DNA from 3 places in the Kitasatospora paranensis genome. Region 2 is predicted to be linked to each of the others. Evidence: riboswitches for the same ligand, from Rfam matches in the RefSeq annotation. Region 2 holds a riboswitch; each other region holds the start of a gene.
What was found. Region 2 has a riboswitch for cyclic di-AMP ahead of ABEB13_RS22605 (M23 family metallopeptidase). Riboswitches for the same ligand answer to the same signal wherever they lie in the genome.

Region 1: linked by a shared signal. The riboswitch ahead of ABEB13_RS34305 (transglycosylase family protein) and the one ahead of ABEB13_RS22605 (M23 family metallopeptidase) in region 2 are both predicted to bind cyclic di-AMP.
Region 3: linked by a shared signal. The riboswitch ahead of ABEB13_RS10190 (transglycosylase family protein) and the one ahead of ABEB13_RS22605 (M23 family metallopeptidase) in region 2 are both predicted to bind cyclic di-AMP.

Annotation. Positions count from the first base shown of each region.
Region 1 covers NZ_BAABKV010000001.1:7,208,235-7,214,005, reverse strand. Annotated here, with positions in the region: gene ABEB13_RS34310 (glutamate synthase subunit beta) at 392-1,921, shown strand; cyclic di-AMP (ydaO/yuaA leader) riboswitch at 2,426-2,577, shown strand; gene ABEB13_RS34305 (transglycosylase family protein) at 2,579-3,634, shown strand; gene ABEB13_RS34300 (DUF3626 domain-containing protein) at 3,805-4,674, shown strand; gene ABEB13_RS34295 (glycoside hydrolase family 6 protein) at 4,950-5,771, shown strand, end outside.
Region 2 covers NZ_BAABKV010000001.1:4,676,860-4,682,630, reverse strand. Annotated here, with positions in the region: gene ABEB13_RS22620 (sensor domain-containing protein) at 1-388, opposite strand, end outside; gene ABEB13_RS22615 (GNAT family N-acetyltransferase) at 489-1,088, opposite strand; gene ABEB13_RS22610 (hypothetical protein) at 1,270-2,076, shown strand; gene ABEB13_RS22605 (M23 family metallopeptidase) at 2,073-2,900, opposite strand; cyclic di-AMP (ydaO/yuaA leader) riboswitch at 2,908-3,070, opposite strand; gene ABEB13_RS22600 (YiaA/YiaB family inner membrane protein) at 3,298-3,588, shown strand; gene ABEB13_RS22595 (tautomerase family protein) at 3,620-3,850, opposite strand; gene ABEB13_RS22590 (hypothetical protein) at 3,986-4,171, shown strand; gene ABEB13_RS22585 (PaaI family thioesterase) at 4,376-4,801, shown strand; gene ABEB13_RS22580 (hypothetical protein) at 4,963-5,184, shown strand; gene ABEB13_RS22575 (roadblock/LC7 domain-containing protein) at 5,364-5,771, shown strand, end outside.
Region 3 covers NZ_BAABKV010000001.1:2,035,115-2,040,885, reverse strand. Annotated here, with positions in the region: gene ABEB13_RS10205 (glycoside hydrolase family 13 protein) at 1-415, shown strand, start outside; gene ABEB13_RS10200 (LacI family DNA-binding transcriptional regulator) at 417-1,460, shown strand; gene ABEB13_RS10195 (hypothetical protein) at 1,621-1,821, opposite strand; gene ABEB13_RS10190 (transglycosylase family protein) at 1,938-3,101, opposite strand; cyclic di-AMP (ydaO/yuaA leader) riboswitch at 3,107-3,295, opposite strand; gene ABEB13_RS10185 (hypothetical protein) at 3,563-3,829, shown strand; gene ABEB13_RS10180 (hypothetical protein) at 3,909-4,379, shown strand; gene ABEB13_RS10175 (hypothetical protein) at 4,445-5,662, shown strand.

The DNA of each region.
Region 1 (5,771 bases), 2.5 Mb from region 2:
CACTTGTAGTGCGGGTGCTCGGCCCCTATCCGGCCCCGCCGGGCGCCGCCCGGGCCACCCTCCTGTGCGGACTCCTGCTTCCCTGCGGTCATCGCCCGTCCCTCCCCGGTCGCGCGCCGTCAACCACGATAGTTAGCTGACATCAACTAAATTAGCGCGCCCCGGGACACCGCGCCAGGGCCGGCCCGCGCGACCCCGGGACACCCGCCCGGGCACCTCCGCCACAACCCTCCGGAGGCTTCCGCCACGCCCGGCCGGAGGCTTCCGACACGCCCGCTTCCCCCGCGCCCCGGGCAGGCGTACGGTGGCGACACGGCACTGTGCGCATACGTGCCACCCGCTCGCCCGCTCCCCGAACGTCCAGCGCCGAACCGCACCGCGGAGGCCGTCGATGGCCGACCCCAAGGCGTTCCTGACCACGCCGCGGCTGCTCCGCGCCCGGCGCGCCGCCCGGGCCCGGGTGCGGGACTGGCAGGAGGTCTACCAGCCCGGGGCGCTGCTCCCGATCATCGGCGGCCAAGCGGCGCGCTGCATGGACTGCGGGCTCCCGTTCTGCCACCAGGCGTGCCCGCTCGGGAACCTCGTCCCGGAGTGGAACCGGCTGGTCGCCGACGACGACTGGCGGGACGCCGCCGACCGGCTGCACGCCACCGACAACTTCCCCGAGTTCACCGGCCGGGTCTGCCCCGCCCCCTGCGAGAGCGCCTGCGTGCTGGGTATCGACGCGGAGCCGGTGACCATCCGCAACGTCGAACTGGCCGTCGTCGACCGGGCCTGGGAGCAGGGCTGGGAAGTACCCTGCCCGCCCGACCGCCGGAGCGGCCGGACGGTCGCCGTGGTCGGCTCCGGTCCCGCCGGGCTGGCCGCCGCCCAGCAACTCACCCGGGCCGGGCACCACGTCACGGTGTACGAGCGCGCCGACCGCCCGGGCGGCCTGCTGCGGTACGGCATCCCGGACTTCCGCCTGGAGAAGCACCGGGTGGACCGCCGGATCCAGCAACTGCGTGCCGAGGGGACGGAGTTCCGTACCGGCGTCACGGTCGGCGAGGACCTGTCGGCCGCGGAGCTGCGGGCCGGCCACGACGCGGTGGTGATCGCGGTCGGCGCCACCGCGTGGCGGGAACTGCCAGTACCGGGGCGGGGATCGACCGGGATCCACCAGGCCATGGAGTACCTGCCGCTGGCCAACCGGGTGGCCGCCGGGGACCTGGCGGCCTCGCCGGTCAGCGCCCTCGACCGCCGGGTGGTGGTGATCGGCGGCGGCGACACCGCGGCCGACTGCGTGGGCACCGCCGTCCGCCAGCAGGCCGCCGGTGTCCGGCAGCTCGACATCAACCCGCGGCCGCCGGACGGCCGCCCGGGCGCGCAGCCGTGGCCCGTGCACCCCAAGGTGCACCACGAGACCACCTCGCACGAGGAGGCCTGCGCCTGCCGGCAGCCGGCGGACGGCGACGGGCCGGACATCCGGTGCTACGCCTCGGCGACCGTCCGCTTCGACACGGACGCCCGGGGCCGGGTCTCCGCCGTGCGGATCGCCGACGCGGCGCCGGGCACCCGCGCCCCACTGCCCGGCACCGAGCACACCCTGGAGGCCGACCTCGTCCTGCTCGCCCTCGGCTTCTCCGGCCCGGAGCCCGGTACCGCCCTGGTGCGCCAGCTCGGCCTCGACCTGGACGGGCACGGGAACCTCGCCCGGGACGACGGCTTCGCGGCCGGCCCCGACGGGGTCTTCGTCGCCGGTGACGCCGGGCGCGGCCAGTCGCTGGTGGTCTGGGCCATCGCCGAGGGCCGTGCCGCGGCAGCCGCGGTGCACCGGTACCTGACCGGACGGGACGAACTGCCCTCGCCGATCACTCCCGGCGCACGCCCGATCACGGCGGAGGACACCCCGGCCGCGGTCCGGCCCCCGGGCCCGCGGTAGGCCGACGGCCGGACGGCGGACGAGGCGCGGGGCGCCGGAGTCGGCCCACGAACCGTCCACGGACACCCGCCGTTCGTGCCATGATCATCCGCTGTTCGCAAGGCTCCCGGCGCCGACCGGTGAATTCCCGCCGCCACCCCCGGCACAATGCGGGGAATTCCGGACACCGCATTCCGGCCTTTGTGCGGAAAAGGCGGAGAGGCCAACCGTCGCGGACACGACAGGAAAGGTCGGCCGTCGGCCCGGGCGGGCCGCCCACGGGCCGCGCCACCTGCGCCGCAGCCCTGCAACAGCCGGACGCCGGCCGCACTCCGGCCACCGCGGGCCCGCCCCGACCGGGCGCGCGCCGCCCTGCGGACGGCGCGAGCCAACCGATCACTCGTGATGGTTGTGTGATTGTCGGGATGCCAGCTTGTTACTGAGGCACCATTCCCTCTAATCTCCGGAGCAGCCCGACAGCACGGGCGCCCGAAACGCGGCACGCCGAACCCTGCCCACCGCGTCACCGGGTCACCGACCAGACCCTGGGCAGGGACGGGGGACCCACACGTACCACGCCGTCCTCCACGGCTAGGGGTGAAGCCGCCTCGCGCGGCCGGGCCACCTCCCGGTCCGAACCCGACAGCTCACCTCGCAGGCGTGCGGAGAGGGAACTCGATGGGTTTCATCGGCTCCGGCCGCCACCGCCGCCCCACCCAGACCGAGCGCGCCGTCGCTGCGGCGGGCGTGGCAGGCGTGGGAATCGCCCTGCCACTGCTCACCGCCACCGGCGCCCACGCCGTCGCGCCCACCACCTGGGACGCGGTCGCCCAGTGCGCCAGCGCCGGCAACTGGTCCAAGGACACCGGCAACGGGGCCTACGGCGGCCTCCAGATCGACCTTCGCTCCTGGGTCGCCTACGGTGGCGACGCGTACGCCGCCGAGCCCGACCACGCCACCAAGGAGCAGCAGATCGCGGTCGCCGAGCGCATCCTCGCCGACCGCGGCGCCTCCGTCTGGGGCAGCTGCGCCACTGGCGCCGGGCTGACCGGCGAGGGCCGGGCCACCGCCCAGCCGAGCGCGCCCGCCACCACGACGCCGAGCGCACCGGCGACCACCGGCACGCCGTCGGCACCGGTCACCACCACGCCGGACGTCCCGACGCAGCGCGGCAGCGCCGCCCCCGTCTTCCCCGGCATGCAGGGCCTGGACGCCGCCACCGGCGTGTACTGGTACCAGGCGAACGGCACCTGGTACTGGACGACCAGCCAGCAGGTCTACGAGCAGAACACCGGCACGGCCTCCCCGGCGCCCACCACCGGCACCCCCGCACCGGGCAGCGCCACGCCCGCTCCGACCACGACGACCACCCCGGCGCCGGGCACGCCCGCCCCGGGCACCACGACGGACACCCCGGGCACCGGCACCGGCACCACCACCACCGCTCCCGGCACCGGCACCGGCACCGGCACGACGGGCACCACGCCGGGTGCACCCATCGGGGACCCGACGGCCGCCACCGGCACGCCGACCACCACGGACGGCACGGCCCTGCCGGCCCCGGCCACCGCCCCGGACACCACCTCCTACACCGTCGCCCCCGGAGACACCCTCTCCGGGATCTCCGACACCCACAAGCTCGGCGGCTGGAAGCACCTCTACGACCAGAACCAGAGCACCGTCGGCGACAACCCCGACCTGATCCACCCGGGCCAGGTCCTCGACATCCAGTAGCAGTCAGCGCTGCAGCACCGCGGCACCGACGACGCGGCGGCCCCGGCTCCGGCACCATCCGGACCGGGGCCGCGGCGCGTGCTCCCCGGCCCGCACGGACGCCCGAGCAGGGCCGAGCAGGGCCGAGAAAATCGGCAGCCGGGCGCGGCGCCCTCCGGCATACTGCGCCGATGAGTGCCGACACCTCCTTCGCGCCGCACGAGCGGGCCCTGCGGCACGTCGCGTCGCTGTCCCGCGGCGGCCCGCTCGACCCGGCCCTGTCGATCACCCTGAACTTCCACCCGGACCGCACCGCCGACGGCCGCCCGATCCTGGAGCGGCTGGCCGACGACGGCGTCTACCACTCCCAGTTCGTCACCGGGACCAGCAACGGCGGCCTCACTGCCCACCCGGGCGGCGACCGGTGGCGCTGGGAGAACCGGATCTTCGGCGGCGCCTACGACAACGCCGCCGCCCACCAACGGCCGGTCTACGGCGCCCTCGACTTCCGCCGCTCCCCGTTCGGGGCCGCACCCCGGTTCGGGTCCGCACACCTCCGACTGCGTCCGGAGGCACTCGCCCGGACGACCCTCTGCTACCCGGACAGCGCCGCCGAGCCTGCCGACTTCGGTGTGGCCGACCGCTGTTCGCTCGTCGCACTGGCCGAGGCCGACGACCGGGACACCCTCGACGACTACGTCGAGGCCCAGGTCCACGGCCCCGTGCGGCTCGCGGGCGACGTCGAGGCGCTGGTCCTCGATCCCGGGCACCGGGGCACGGCCGTCGAAACGGCGGCCGGCCGGCTTCCGTTCCCGGTCGAGTGGCACCCCGGGTTCCGGCTCACCGTGGACCACCTGCGGCGCCATCCCGACTACCGCGGGCCGGAGTTCGTCGCGCTCGGCGCCCGGATCGCCCAGGACGGCCTGCTGGACCCGCGGATCCTCGGCGACGCCGCCAACACCGGACGGCACGACCCGCAGGCGCTCAAGCGGGTGTGGCACTGTCTGGCCCGCTTCGGCCGACCGAGCCGGTCGGCGCCGCCGTGCTGCCCGCCCGACTGACGCCCGTGCCCGGACGCCCGCGGCATGCCCCTGCGCGCACACCATCCGCCTGATGGTCCGTCAGTTGGCGCAAGGGTGGCGGAAGCCGCGAAACCCGGGCGGCCGATCAGGCCGAGGAGGTCGAGAAGGCCCCGAAGGCTGCGCAAAGCCTTGACGGGTGCGGCAGTGGCGGAATAGAACTGCCTCGCAGATATGGGAGCGCTCCCATGTGTGATTCCACCCCGACGGCGCTCCCCTCGTACCGTTCCGGCGCCACCCCACCCTAGGAGCCGCACGTGTCCCGCCCCCGCCCCAGCCGTCGTATCGCGGCCGTGAGCGCCGTGCTCGCCACCGCCGCGGTCTGCTGCCTCCCCGCGACCGCCGACGCGTCCACCCGGACGACCGCGGGTGCCGACCGGGCTCCGGCCCCCGGCAGCAGCTTCTACGTCGACCTCGACAGCAAGGCCGTGCACCAGGCCGCCACCGACCTCCGCGCCGGCGACTACGGCGACGCCCTGGCGATGGCCCGGATGGCCTCGTACCCGGTCGCCCAGTGGTTCAACGGCACGGCGACACCCGGCGAGACCACCACTGCGATGGCCCGGCTGCAGAGCCGCGCCGCTCTCCAACGGCAGGTCCCGGTCGCGGTCGCGTACAACGTCCCCGGCCGCGACTGCTCGCAGTACTCCGCCGGCGGCGCCTCCAACGCCACCGAGTACGCGGCCTGGGTCGACGCCCTCGCCCAGGGCATCGGCGACCACCGCACGGTGGTCGTCCTGGAGCCCGACGGGCTGGCCCTCAGCCCCGCATTCTGCGGCGGCACCGCCCAGCAGCAGACCGACCGGCTGGCCGAGATCAACGGCGCCGTCGACCGGCTGGTGGCCCAGCCCAACGCCGCCGTCTACCTCGACGCCGGCCACAGCGCCTGGCAGAACACCGGCACCATGGCCCGGCTCCTGGTCGACGGAGGCGTGAACCGGGCCCAGGGCTTCTTCCTCAACGTCTCCAACTACCAGAAGGACGCCGACCTGGTGCGCTACGGCACCCAGGTGGCCAAGTGCACCTGGTACCTGACCAACACCGCCGGCGCCTCCCCCGACGACTGCGCCAACCAGTAC
Region 2 (5,771 bases):
AGCCGGCGCCGTCGGCCAGCCGGCCCGTGACCGCGCCCCAGAACCCGCGCCGCGCCGGAGCGACCGGCGCGGGGGCCGCCACCTCGGTGCCCAGCAGGGTCCGGGTGCGGTGGCGCTCCAGCGCGCCGAAGCCGCGGGAGCCGACCAGCAGCAGTGCCAGCACGGGCAGGCCGAGGGCGGTGACCACCAGCCCGGCGCCGGTGGCGAAGCAGGTGACGGCGAAGGTGAAACCGGCGACGGCGATCGGCAGACCGGTGAGGACGAAGCCGACCTCCCGGTGGAATGCGCCGGAGAACGGCGCCCGGAGGAAGCCGGGACGGCCGGGTGCGGTGCGCGGCTCGGCGGGCCAGGCGTCGTGGCTGGTGCGGTGCAGTGTGCCGGTGCTCATCTCGGCCCCTCGGTCTCGTCCGGTGCTGACATCACTACGGTGCCGTCCCGCCGCGCCCGCCGGAATGCAGCCCGCTGCCGGATCCGTGGTGGGGTTGTCCCTACCCCCGCCCCGCCGCGGCCGGCCACTCGTCCTCCAGCAGCGCGTACTGGAAGGAGTCGTGCCACACCCCGTGCAGGAACAGGTCGTGCCGGATCCTGCCCTCCAGCTGGAAGCCGGCCCTGGTCAGCACCCGGGAGGAGGCGGTGTTGTCCGGGTCGACCCGGGCCGCCAGCCGGTGCACCGCCAGCCGGCCGAAGGCGAACTCGCAGAGCAGCGCGACGATCTCGCCCGCGTAGCCGTTGCCCCACAGGTCGCGCCGCAGCGCGTACCCGAGGGCGGCGGCGCGGTCGCCCTCCAGACCGAGTACGGCCTGTCCGACCGGCGTGGCCTCCGCCGCGGGGCCGTCGGTGCCGAGGGTCACAGCGAGCCGGTAGACGGTGCGCGGCTGCTTCTCGGCCTCTTCCAGGTAGAGCTCGATCTGGTCGGCGCACTCCTCCGCGTCGCGCGGCTCGAACGGCAGGAACCGGGCCGTCTCGGCGTCACCGAAGACCGTGTGCAGCCCGTCGACGTCCTGCGGCGAGAGGCGGAACTCGCGGATCGCCAGGCGCGGACCGACCAGCCGGACGGGCCGCACCGACGGGACCTGTTCGGGTGTCATGCCGGCCGACCCTACCCCCGACCGGGCGCCGGCCGGCGTCTCCCGCGCGGGTCCCGGGCGCAACGGCTACGGTACGGGACGTGAATGACGAAGACCTGCAGCTCATCCCCCGTACCCGCGCCGAGGAACTGCTCGCCTGGGCGGAGGCCCAGGGCCTGCCGCCCGTCCCCGAGGAGGCGCTGTGGACGGTGCTGGCGCTGCTGGAACTGGGGGCGCGCCGCTGCACGAGGGCTTCCCCGAGCTGGGCTCGGCGGTGCTGGAGCAACTGCTGCACGAGCGGCTGCACCTGTACGTCCAGCCGGAGGGCGACCCGGGGGTGTACGGCGCGGCGGTACGGCTGCTGATCGACCACCGGCGGGCGGTGCGCCGGCTGAACGCCAAGCGCCACGAGCGGCTGCACGCCGAGGCGGAGTGGCAGGGCGAGCTGCTCGGCACCCTGCTGCGGCGCCCGGCGCTGCTGACCTGGCCGCGGCTCTACACGCTGCTGCTGCGGGCGGACGGCGTGGACACCGGCGACCCGGACGCGGTGCGCGGCTGGCTGGAGGCGTTCCGCGAGCGCTCGCCCGAGGAGCGGACGGCGGCCTACGCGGGGCTGGTGGCAGCCGGCGAGCTGGACCCGCTGCCCGAGGCGGACGGCGAGCCGGCCTGGGGGAGCGTCCACCTGCTGTCGATCGGGATGGCCACCGACGGCGCCCGGCGACTGCTGGAGTACGGCCTCATGCAGCGCAGCTACCGCAACCTGGCCGCGCTGACCGCGCTCGGCGCGCCCATGCCGGACGAACTCTCCGGCGACTTCGAGGAGTTCGAGGCGGTGGCGGAGGACGGCGCGCTGTGGCTGAGCGGTGAGTGGACGGTGCCGGGCCTGGCCGAGCTGCTGGTCCGCGGCTACCCGGACCTCGCCCCGGAGCCGGGCACGGCCGAACTCCTCGCCTACGCGCAGGAGCGGGCCGGCGAGGACCAGGAGAACCCGGAGGTCGCGGAGGACTAGACCTGGACGCCCCGGTCGCGGAGCCAGGACTGCGGGTCGATCGGGGCGCCGCCGCCGGGGCGGACCTCCAGGTGGAGCCGGGGCCGGGTGACGCTGCCGGTCGCGCCGACCGCGCCGAGGACGGTGGCCGGGGTGGCGGGGCCCGAGGTGGCGGCGAGCCGGGCCAGGTGGCAGTACCAGATCTCGGTGCCGTCCGGCAGGGTCTGCACCACCCGGTAGCCGTACGAGCCGGCCCAGCCCGCGGAGGTGACGGGGCCGGAGGCGACCGCGGTGACGGGGGTGCCGACGGGGGCCTCGAAGTCGAGGCCGGTGTGCAGGCTCGCCCAGTACGCGCCGCCGGGACCGTACGGGGTACCGAGCGTGAAGGCCGCGAGCGGTGCGGCGAAGTCCGCCGGGGCGCTCTCGGCGGCCGCGCGGGTGTCCGCGGCGGCGGGTGCGGGCGCGGCTGTGGCCGCCGCGGCCGCGGCACGGCGGGCCTCGGCCTCCTGGGCGGCGGCGAGCCGGGCGGTCTCCTCGGCGGCGGTGCGCCGGGTGTCGGCCTGCTGCTGGATGCGGGCGGCGAGGGCGAGGCCGGGGTCGGCGGCGCTCTGCGCGGAGTCGTCGGGGGCGGCGACGGCGGGTTCCGCGGCCGCGGCCGGCCCGGCGGCGGCCGCGGTGAGGCCGGCGGCTCCGAAGGTGGCGGCCATGGTGGCGGTGACGCCGAGCAGCGGACTGCCGGTCCTGGTCTGACGGGGCACCCGGTGGCGGGCCTGGTCGGCCTGGTCCCAGGGGTGGTCGAGGAGCTGGGTGGATGCGGCGGGGTCCGCCGAGATCGTCGACGCCACGGGGGCGTACTCCTTTCCTTCCCTCGCCGACCGGGTTAGCTGACGGGTTCGGAGCAGGAAGGTCTCCTACGGCTGGGCCACGGCCCGGCCGATTCACCCCAAGGAAAGTGGTTCCCCGGCTCCCCGGCCCACCGGCGAGGGCGGACCGCGGGATTGAGCGACACGCGCACGGTGCCGTGTCGGTACGGCGTTGCCGACCGCGCTGCGTTATCAAACGTTAATGCGACGGCCCCCTGATTCCAAGTACTACCGCAGGTCTACTCACGTCACAGTTGGGCGACTTGGTGGATTTGTGACGGTTTGCCAGTCGAGCCCGGCGATGCCGTGACGGACGGTGACGACGCTGTTGAGTATCCGTACTCATGTGGCGGCGCGGCCGCTCCGGGACCCTGCATGCATGAGCGCACCGATGCAGCCCCGCACCACGGCCGCGTACCACCTGCAGGCCGTTCTGTCGTTCGCCCTCGCCACGGCCGCCCTGGCGATCGGGATCGCCTACCTGCCCGTCGACGCGTGGATGCGCGCGTTCCTGGCGGTCGGCCTGCTCTACGTGATCACCTCGGCGTTCACCCTGGCCAAGGTCGTCCGGGACCGCCAGGACGCCGGCGCCCTCACCTCGCGGGTCGACCAGGCCCGCCTGGAGAAGCTGCTCGCCGAGCACGACCCGTTCAAGGTGGACGGGCTCTGACCATCCGGCCGGGCGCAGCGGGCGGTCGGTGTCAGCCGGCGTCCTGCTCCGCCCGCTCGGCGGCCGCCGCCCGGTCCCGCTTCGCCGCATAGGTCTCACCGGCGAGCGACCAGTTCTCCAGCGGGACCTCGTCGATGGCCACCCAGATCACGCCCGGGTCCACCCCGGTGACCCGGGCGTACGCGGCGGTCAGCTCACGGGCGATCTCGGCCCGCTGCTCCTCCGTGCGGCCGGCGAGCTGCTTGACGTTGATGAAGGGCATGACGACTCCAGGGGCGGATCCGGGTCGGTCCCGGACCGGTCGGCCGCACGCTACCGCAGGCGCTCCGGGGGCACGGCCGGGCGGCGGACGACCCCGGCCGCGTGACCCGGCCCGGCGCGGATCGTTGGGCAGGGCATGAAGAAGCGCAGCATGCTCGCCTTTGCCTCCCTCGCCGTCGGCGTCGTCGCGTCGCTGACCGCTCCCAGTGCCCACGCCGACGCCCCGCAGCACCGCACGGGCGACGCCCGGACGGTGACCGGCGCCGAGCTGCCCGACGCCGGCGCCGACGGGGCGGCCGACACCGACCGGGACGTCTCCTGATCCCTCCCCGCACCGGGCCGCCCGCACCACCTCGCCGCCCGGCCCCACGCAGCCCCGAAGGCCCGCGCCGCCCGCGCGGGCCTTCGCCGCGTCCGGGGGCGGTCCCGGGACGGTCCGAGCCCGGCCGGCCTTGACGCCGGGGCGGGGGAAGCGGAGGGTTCGATGAGCAACGCCACCGCACCGGACAGACCAGGACACCCACCCATGGACACCCTCACCGACCGTCTCCGCGCCAACCTCGCGGGGCAGCGCCTGCTGGCCACCCTCGGGGTGGAGATCGTCGAGCTGGCCCGCGGCCGGGTGGTGCTCGACCTGCCCGTCCGGCCCGAGGTGACCCAGCAGAACGGGTTCGTCCACGCCGGCGCGATCAGCACCCTCGCGGATGCCGCGGCCGGCGCCGCCGCGCTCTCCCTGATGCCCGCCGGCAAGGACGTGCTGAGCGTGGAGTTCAAGCTCAACCTGCTGAGCCCCGGGGTGGGCGACCGGCTGCGCGCCACCGGCACCGTCGTCCGCAGTGGACGGACCATCACCGTCGTCGGCGCCGAGGTGCGGTCGGTCACCGGCGGGGTGCCCGGCAAGGAGGTCGCCCTGATGCAGGGCACGATGATCGCCGTCGACCGGACGGCGTAGCCGGGCCCGCCGCCCGGGGACCGGAACCGATTCGGAGGGGATTCGAGACCGTCCCGTCGCAGAAGCAGGACAAGACTTGGTCCCCACGGGGTACTCGTCACAGCGGGCGGCCCTCCGCCGCCCGCAACGCGCCACGGCAGGAACACGAAGGACGTGCAGAGATGACGAAGACCGCCCCCGGCACGGCGGCCCCGGCGACGGCCGCGGGCCTCGTACCCGGCCAGCGCACGCCGGCCGGCCCGTCGGCCGCCCCCGCCGCGGCGTCCGCGCCGGGCCTGCTCGCCACCGTCCTCCGGGCCTTCGAGGTGGCCCGCGGCCTGCCCCGCCTGCGTCCCGTCGCGGCCCGCCCGCAGGAGTCGTACGGCGAGGTCGACGGGCAGTAGTCCCACCCGCGCCGCCACCTGTCGGGGCACTTGACGCGGCCTCGATCGAAGTGCACTTCAAAAGAGCAGAGTTGACGGAGCGGCCGATCTCCGTGGTGATGATTGACGGGTCCCGCTCACCAAAGCGTGGATCCGTTCACACTTTCGTAGGATCATCACCCTAGAATTCGCGCGTGACGATGACTCAGTGGTACGCGGTGGCAGCCGCCGTCCTCGCCGTCCTCTCCCTGACGGCGGCCGCGAGATACCGCGCCGTCACCGTCACCCTGCGCCGGCGGCTCGCCGAGCAGCAACGCGAACTCGACGGCCTGCGCACCGTACTCGACGCCGAACTCGCCCGCCGCGGCGCCGAGACCGCCGCCGTCCAGCAGGAGCAGGAGCTCACCGCCGCCACCCAGCGGGCCTTCCTCAGCGTGGCCCGCCGCATCCTCGTGATGGCCCACGACCAGCAGGCCGGGCTCGACGAGATGGAACGCACCCACGACGACCCCGCCCTGCTCGACGGGCTGCTCAAGGCCGACCACGCCGCCGCCCAGCAGGCCAGGCTCGCCCAGACCCTCGCGGTGCTCTGCGGCGCCCGCGCCGGC
Region 3 (5,771 bases), 2.6 Mb from region 2:
CGGCTGCCGCGTCCCGATCCCGTGGTCCGGCACCGAGGCCCCGTACGGCTTCGGCCCGACCGCGGGCGGCCCCAGCTGGCTGCCGCAGCCCGCCGAGTGGGCCGGCCTGAGCGTGGAGGTCCAGACCGGTGACCCCACGTCCACCCTGGAGCTCTACCGCTCGGCGCTGGCCGTCCGGCGGGAGCACCCGGCGCTCGGCGCCGGCACCGAGGTGGCCTGGCTGGACGCCCCCGAGGGCGTGCTCGCCTTCCGGCGCGACAGCGCAGAGGGCGCGTTCGTCTGCACCGCGAACACCACCGGCGCGCCGGTTCGCATCCCCGCTCCGGGACGTATGCTGCTCTCCTCCGCCGAGGCAGAGGCGGTCGACGGCGACATTCTGCTGGCTGCGGACAGCACCGTATGGTGGGCGGTCTGAGATGGTTGCAATAGGCTCTGGGATCGTGACTACAGCGCGACTCTCGGACATCGCGGCGCAGGCGGGGGTCAGCGAAGCCACCGTCAGCCGCGTCCTCAACGGCAAGGCCGGTGTCTCCGCGACCACCCGGCAGACCGTACTGGCCGCCCTCGACGTGCTCGGGTACGAACGCCCGACGCGGCTGCGGCAGCGCAGTGCGGGGCTGATCGGCCTGATCACCCCGGAGCTCAGCAACCCCATCTTCCCCGCGCTCGCCCAGGTGATCGAACAGGTGCTGAGCCGGCACGGCTTCACGCCGGTGCTGTGCACCCAGACCCCGGGCGGTTCCACCGAGGACGAGCTGGTGGAGATGCTGGTCGAGCGCGGAGTCGCCGGCATCGTCTTCGTCTCCGGCCTGCACGCCGACACCACGGCCGACCACGACCGCTACAACAAGCTGATCGGCCGTCAGGTCCCGTTCGTCATGATCAACGGCTACAGCGAGAAGATCGCCGCGCCGTTCATCTCGCCGGACGACCGGGCCGCCATGTGGATGGCCGTCCAGCACCTCGTCGAGCTCGGGCACACCCGGATCGGCCTCGCGGTCGGCCAGAAGCGGTACGTCCCGGTGCTCCGCAAGATCGAGGGCTTCACCGCCGCGGTGCAGGACCTGCTCGGCCTCAGCGCCGAGGAGGCCGACGGGTACGTCCACCACACCCTGTTCAGCGTGGAGGGCGGCCATGCCGCGGCGGGCGCCCTGCTCGACAAGGGCTGCACCGCGATCGTCTGCGGCAGCGACATGATGGCGCTCGGCGCGATCCGGGCGGCCCGCCAGCGCGGGCTCACGGTGCCGCAGGACGTCTCGGTCGTCGGGTTCGACGACTCGCCGCTGATAGCGTTCACCGAGCCGCCGCTGACCACGATCCGCCAGCCCGTGGAGGCGATGGCCACGGCCGCGGTCGACGCCCTGCTGGAGGAGGTCGGCGGCAACCCCGCGCAGCGCGCGGAGTTCATGTTCCAGCCGGAGCTCGTGATGCGCGGCTCCACGGCGGCCGGCGGACGCTGACCGCCGACTGCATCGAACACCGAAGGGGCCCAGGAGAGGTGAACTCTCCTGGGCCCCTTCGGTGTTCGATGCACGACGTGCACGTCGTGCATGCCTCGTCGTGCCGTGCCCGTCCGTCCCCGTCGGGTTCCGTCCGGCGGTGCTCCGGTCGTGCGTCCGGTCAGCCGTCCTCGGCGACCCGCCGCGGCGGCTGCGTCCGCTGGGCGTCGGCGGCCTCTCCGGTCCGGGCCTCGGTGCGCCGCCCGCGCGCCAGGTAGTCGCGGACGACCACCTCGACCGCGTCCTGCGGATTGCCCGCGCCGGACAGCAGCATCACCTCGATCGCCAGGTCGGCATCCAGGGTGACGGTGACCTTCGCCATGCTGACTCCCGCGGGTCGGTGGGGGCTTCAGCCTACCCGGGCAGGCCGAAGCCCCCGGTGCCGAGCGGCCAGCTCCGGGGGCGACGGTGGAACGGTTGACCCGACCCGTGGTGGGATCAGATACGGCCGGCGAAGTCCGGCGCCCAGTTGGCGATGGTCTGGGTGCGGACACCGGCGCTGGGGTTGGCGGCCTCGACGTACTTGCCGTCGCCGACGTACATGCCGACGTGGTACACACCGGAGTTGGCGCCGTTGTTGGACCAGAACAGCAGGTCGCCCGGCTGCAGGTTGTCCAGCGACACGTGGGTGGAGAAGTCGGCCTGGTCGGCGGCGACACGCGGGATCGCGATGCCGGCCGCCTTGTAGGCCGCCTGGGTCAGGCCGGAGCAGTCCCAGCCACCGTTGCCGGTGCCGCCGTAGATGTACGCCTGGCCGACCTTCGACAGGGCGAAGTTGACCGCGGCGGCCTTCGAGCCGGTGACGGCCGAGGCCTTGGTGGCGGTGGTGGCGGCCGCCGGGGCGGCGGTGGTGGCCGGCTTGGCCGCGGTCTGCGCGGAGCCGCTCTGCGCGGTGGCGGAGCCGCCCAGCGACAGCTTCTGGCCCGGGTAGATCGAGTCGGGGCCCTCGGTGAGGACCGACTTGTTCAGGTCGTACAGGTGCTGCCAGCCGCCCTGGACGTGGTTGCTGTCGGCGATGCGGGACAGCCAGTCGCCGGCCTTCACCGTGTAGGTGCCGCCGTGGTTCCAGGAACGGTGCTGCTGCCAGGACTTGCCGCTCTGGGCGGGCTTGGCGTCCTGCGAGGCGGTGGAGCCGCTGCTCTGGGCGGGGGCGGCCGGGGCGGCCGGGGCGGCGGGGGCCGCGGCGGCCGGAGCCGGGGTGGTCGAGGCCGAGCCGCCGGGGTTGACCGCCGGGGCGGGGCCGCCCTTGGTCAGGCCGGCCTGGACGGAGCAGACGGGCCAGGCGCCGGGGCCCTGGTCGGCCAGCACCTTCTCGGCGATGGTGATCTGCTGGTCCTTGGTGGCCTGGTTCGCCTGCGGGGCGTAGGTGTGGCCGCCGTAGGCCGCCCAGGTGCTGGAGGTGAACTGGAGGCCGCCGTAGAAGCCGTTGCCGGTGTTGATCGACCAGTTGCCGGAGGACTCGCACTGGGCGACCTTGTCCCAGGTCGCGACCGAGGCGGCGTTGGCGGTGCCGGCGGTGAGGCACGGGATCGACAGACCGATGCCGACCACGCCCGTGGTGGCGAGCAGTCGGCGGGTGCGCTTGGAGTTGATGGACAGCATGAAACAGCGTTCCTCTCCCACGCCTGCGAGGTGAGCTGTCGGATTCGGGCTGGAGTTGCCCGGCCGCACGTACGGGCACGTCGAGACGGACGTGTCCGGTTGTGCGGCTTCACCCCAAGCCGAGGGCCGGTCCATGACCGGCCCTGGGCGACTTACCTGGTTCCCCCGCCCCTGCCGAAGTGCGTATCGCTTTGCCAGTCGGCCCGCCGGCAGGACTCGGCGTTCGGGTCGACTGGGTCCGTGTGACCACGAACGTGGGAGGACATTAGACAGACTTAAGTTCAAACCGCAAATATGTGTGACGGCGATCACAGGTGATCTTGATTTAATTCAAGATCGATTGTTCCCGGCGATTCCGGTCGCGTTCGGCCCTTTTCGCGCAATCCCCTTGAATGGAAAGCGGCTTGTTTATGCTTCAGGCGGCGGGGCCGCACCGGGCCCCGGGGGAGGGCTCGCCGATCATGGAACACCGTGCCACGCCGCCCGAACGGGTGCCAGGGCCACAGGTCCCGCGCTCCGCCGTCGACCGGCGCCGCCTGCTCGGCTGGCTCGCCGTCCCGGTCGTCCTCGCTGCCGTCGGAGGCGAGGAGTTGCTCCGGCGCGAGCTGGTGGCCGACGCCTCGCCGGGGCCCACCGCGCCGCCGCTGAGCGGGCCCTCGACGGCCGCCGAAGGGCACGTGCACAGCGCCGCGCCGCCGGAGGCCCCGCGCCCTCCCCGATCGACCTGACCGGCCGGCACTGGTCGGACGCGGCGGGCTGGGGCGGTGCGGTGCCCGGCCCCGGAGTGCGGTCACGATCGCCGACCGGGTGCTGCTCGACACCGACGCCGCGGTCGGGTCGCTGTTGATCGAGCCGGGCGGCTCGCTGGTGTTCGCCCCGGAGCGCAGCCTGACCCTTGCGTCCGCGGGCAATGTCGAGGTCCGCGGCACCCTGGCGCTCTCGCCGGCCGGGGCGGCCGTGCACGCCCTGCGCTTTCCGTCCGTGGACGAACGGAAGTTCCGGGGCGGCGGCATGACGATCGCAAACACGGACACCGGCCTCTGGGTCACCGGGGCCGGCTACCTCCGGCTGGACGGCGCCGCCAAGACCGCCTGGGTCCGCGCGGCGGCCGCACTGGGACCGGGCGACGCCACCCTCACGCTGGCCGCCGCACCCGCGGGCTGGCAGGCCGGCGACGAGCTCGCCGTCACCCCGAGCGGACCCCCGACGGCGACGACTTCTCCACCCGATACGATCTGTGCACGATCAGCCGGATCGACGGCCGGACGGTCACCCTGACCGCTCCGCTGGCGTACGCCCACCCGCGGGTCGCGGTGGGTGCCGGCCTCACGCTGGGCGCCGAAGTGCTCAACCTCACCCGCAGCGTGCGGATCGAGGGCACCGAGCGCGGCCGCGCCCACGTCCACGTGACGAGCTCGCGGCGCGCCGACGTCCGGCACGCCGCGCTGCGCTGGCTCGGCCCGCGGCAGCCCGGCAAGGACACCTTCGCCGGTGCCCCGGTCACCGAGCCGGTGCTCGGCCGCTACGGGCTGCACTTCCACATGCTCGGGGACGCCGGCCGCGGCACGGTCGTGGAGGGCGTCGTCGTCCGCGACACGGGCAGCCACGCGTTCGTCCCGCACGCCAGCCACGGCATCACCTTCCGCAGCTGCATCAGCCACCGGACGTGGGAGGACGCCTACTGGTGGGACGGCCCGCTGGACACCCGGACCCCTCAGGCGCCGTCCGACGACATCACCTACGACTCCTGCGTCGCGTCCCTGACGACCTACGAGCCCGCTCCCCGGGGCTACCGGCTGACCGGCTTCTCGCTGGGCGCCGGCACCGGCGGCACCGCCCGGGACTGCGTCGCGGTCGGCGTCCAGGGCGCCACCGGGGCGTCCGGCTACGAATGGCCGGAGACCAGCGAGGGCATCTGGACGTTCGAGCGCTGCCTGGCCCACAACAACGCCCAGAACGGCATCTTCGTCTGGCTCAACGCCCAGCACCACCACAGCGTGGGCCAGTTCGTGGCCTACCACAACGGCGGCTGGGGCATCGAGCACGGCGCCTACCTGAACGACTTCGACTACACCGCGAGCGTCCTCTACGGGAACGGCGCCGGTGGCCTGGTGGTGCACGCCCTCGGGCGCGACTCCGGCACCGTCGTCGACGGCCTGCTGATCGACGCCGCGGGCCGGTCCGACTTCGCCATCGCCACCGCCAAGCACCAGCTGGCCGGCGAGACCGTGACGATCAGCCGGTGCCGCCTGACCGGGTACCGCAAGGCCGGCGTCGGCTTCCGGGCCACCGCGGACGGCCACCCGGACGACATCGCCGTACTGGACTGCTCGTTCGGCGGCAACGAGGTCTGGCTCGACCCCGAGTCCCCGCCGCCCACCCGGATCGTGCTGCGGCGGGCGGGCGACCGGCAGGCCGTCCGGCTCACCAGGGGCGGGCCGGGCACGGCCGAGCCGCAGTGGAACGCCTCCGCCGCCCCGGTGGCCGTGGACACCCCGCCCCGGGCGCTCGCCGCCCCTCCGTGGCGCTCAAGGACATCGCGGCGGTCACCGACCGCCTGAAGACCTGACGGACCGCCAGGGGTCCGCTGCAGGGCATCGGCCACGCCGCCGAGGGAGATGCGCCCGCGGGGCGCTGGAGAGAGCTGCTGGGGGAGGACCGCTGGGCGGC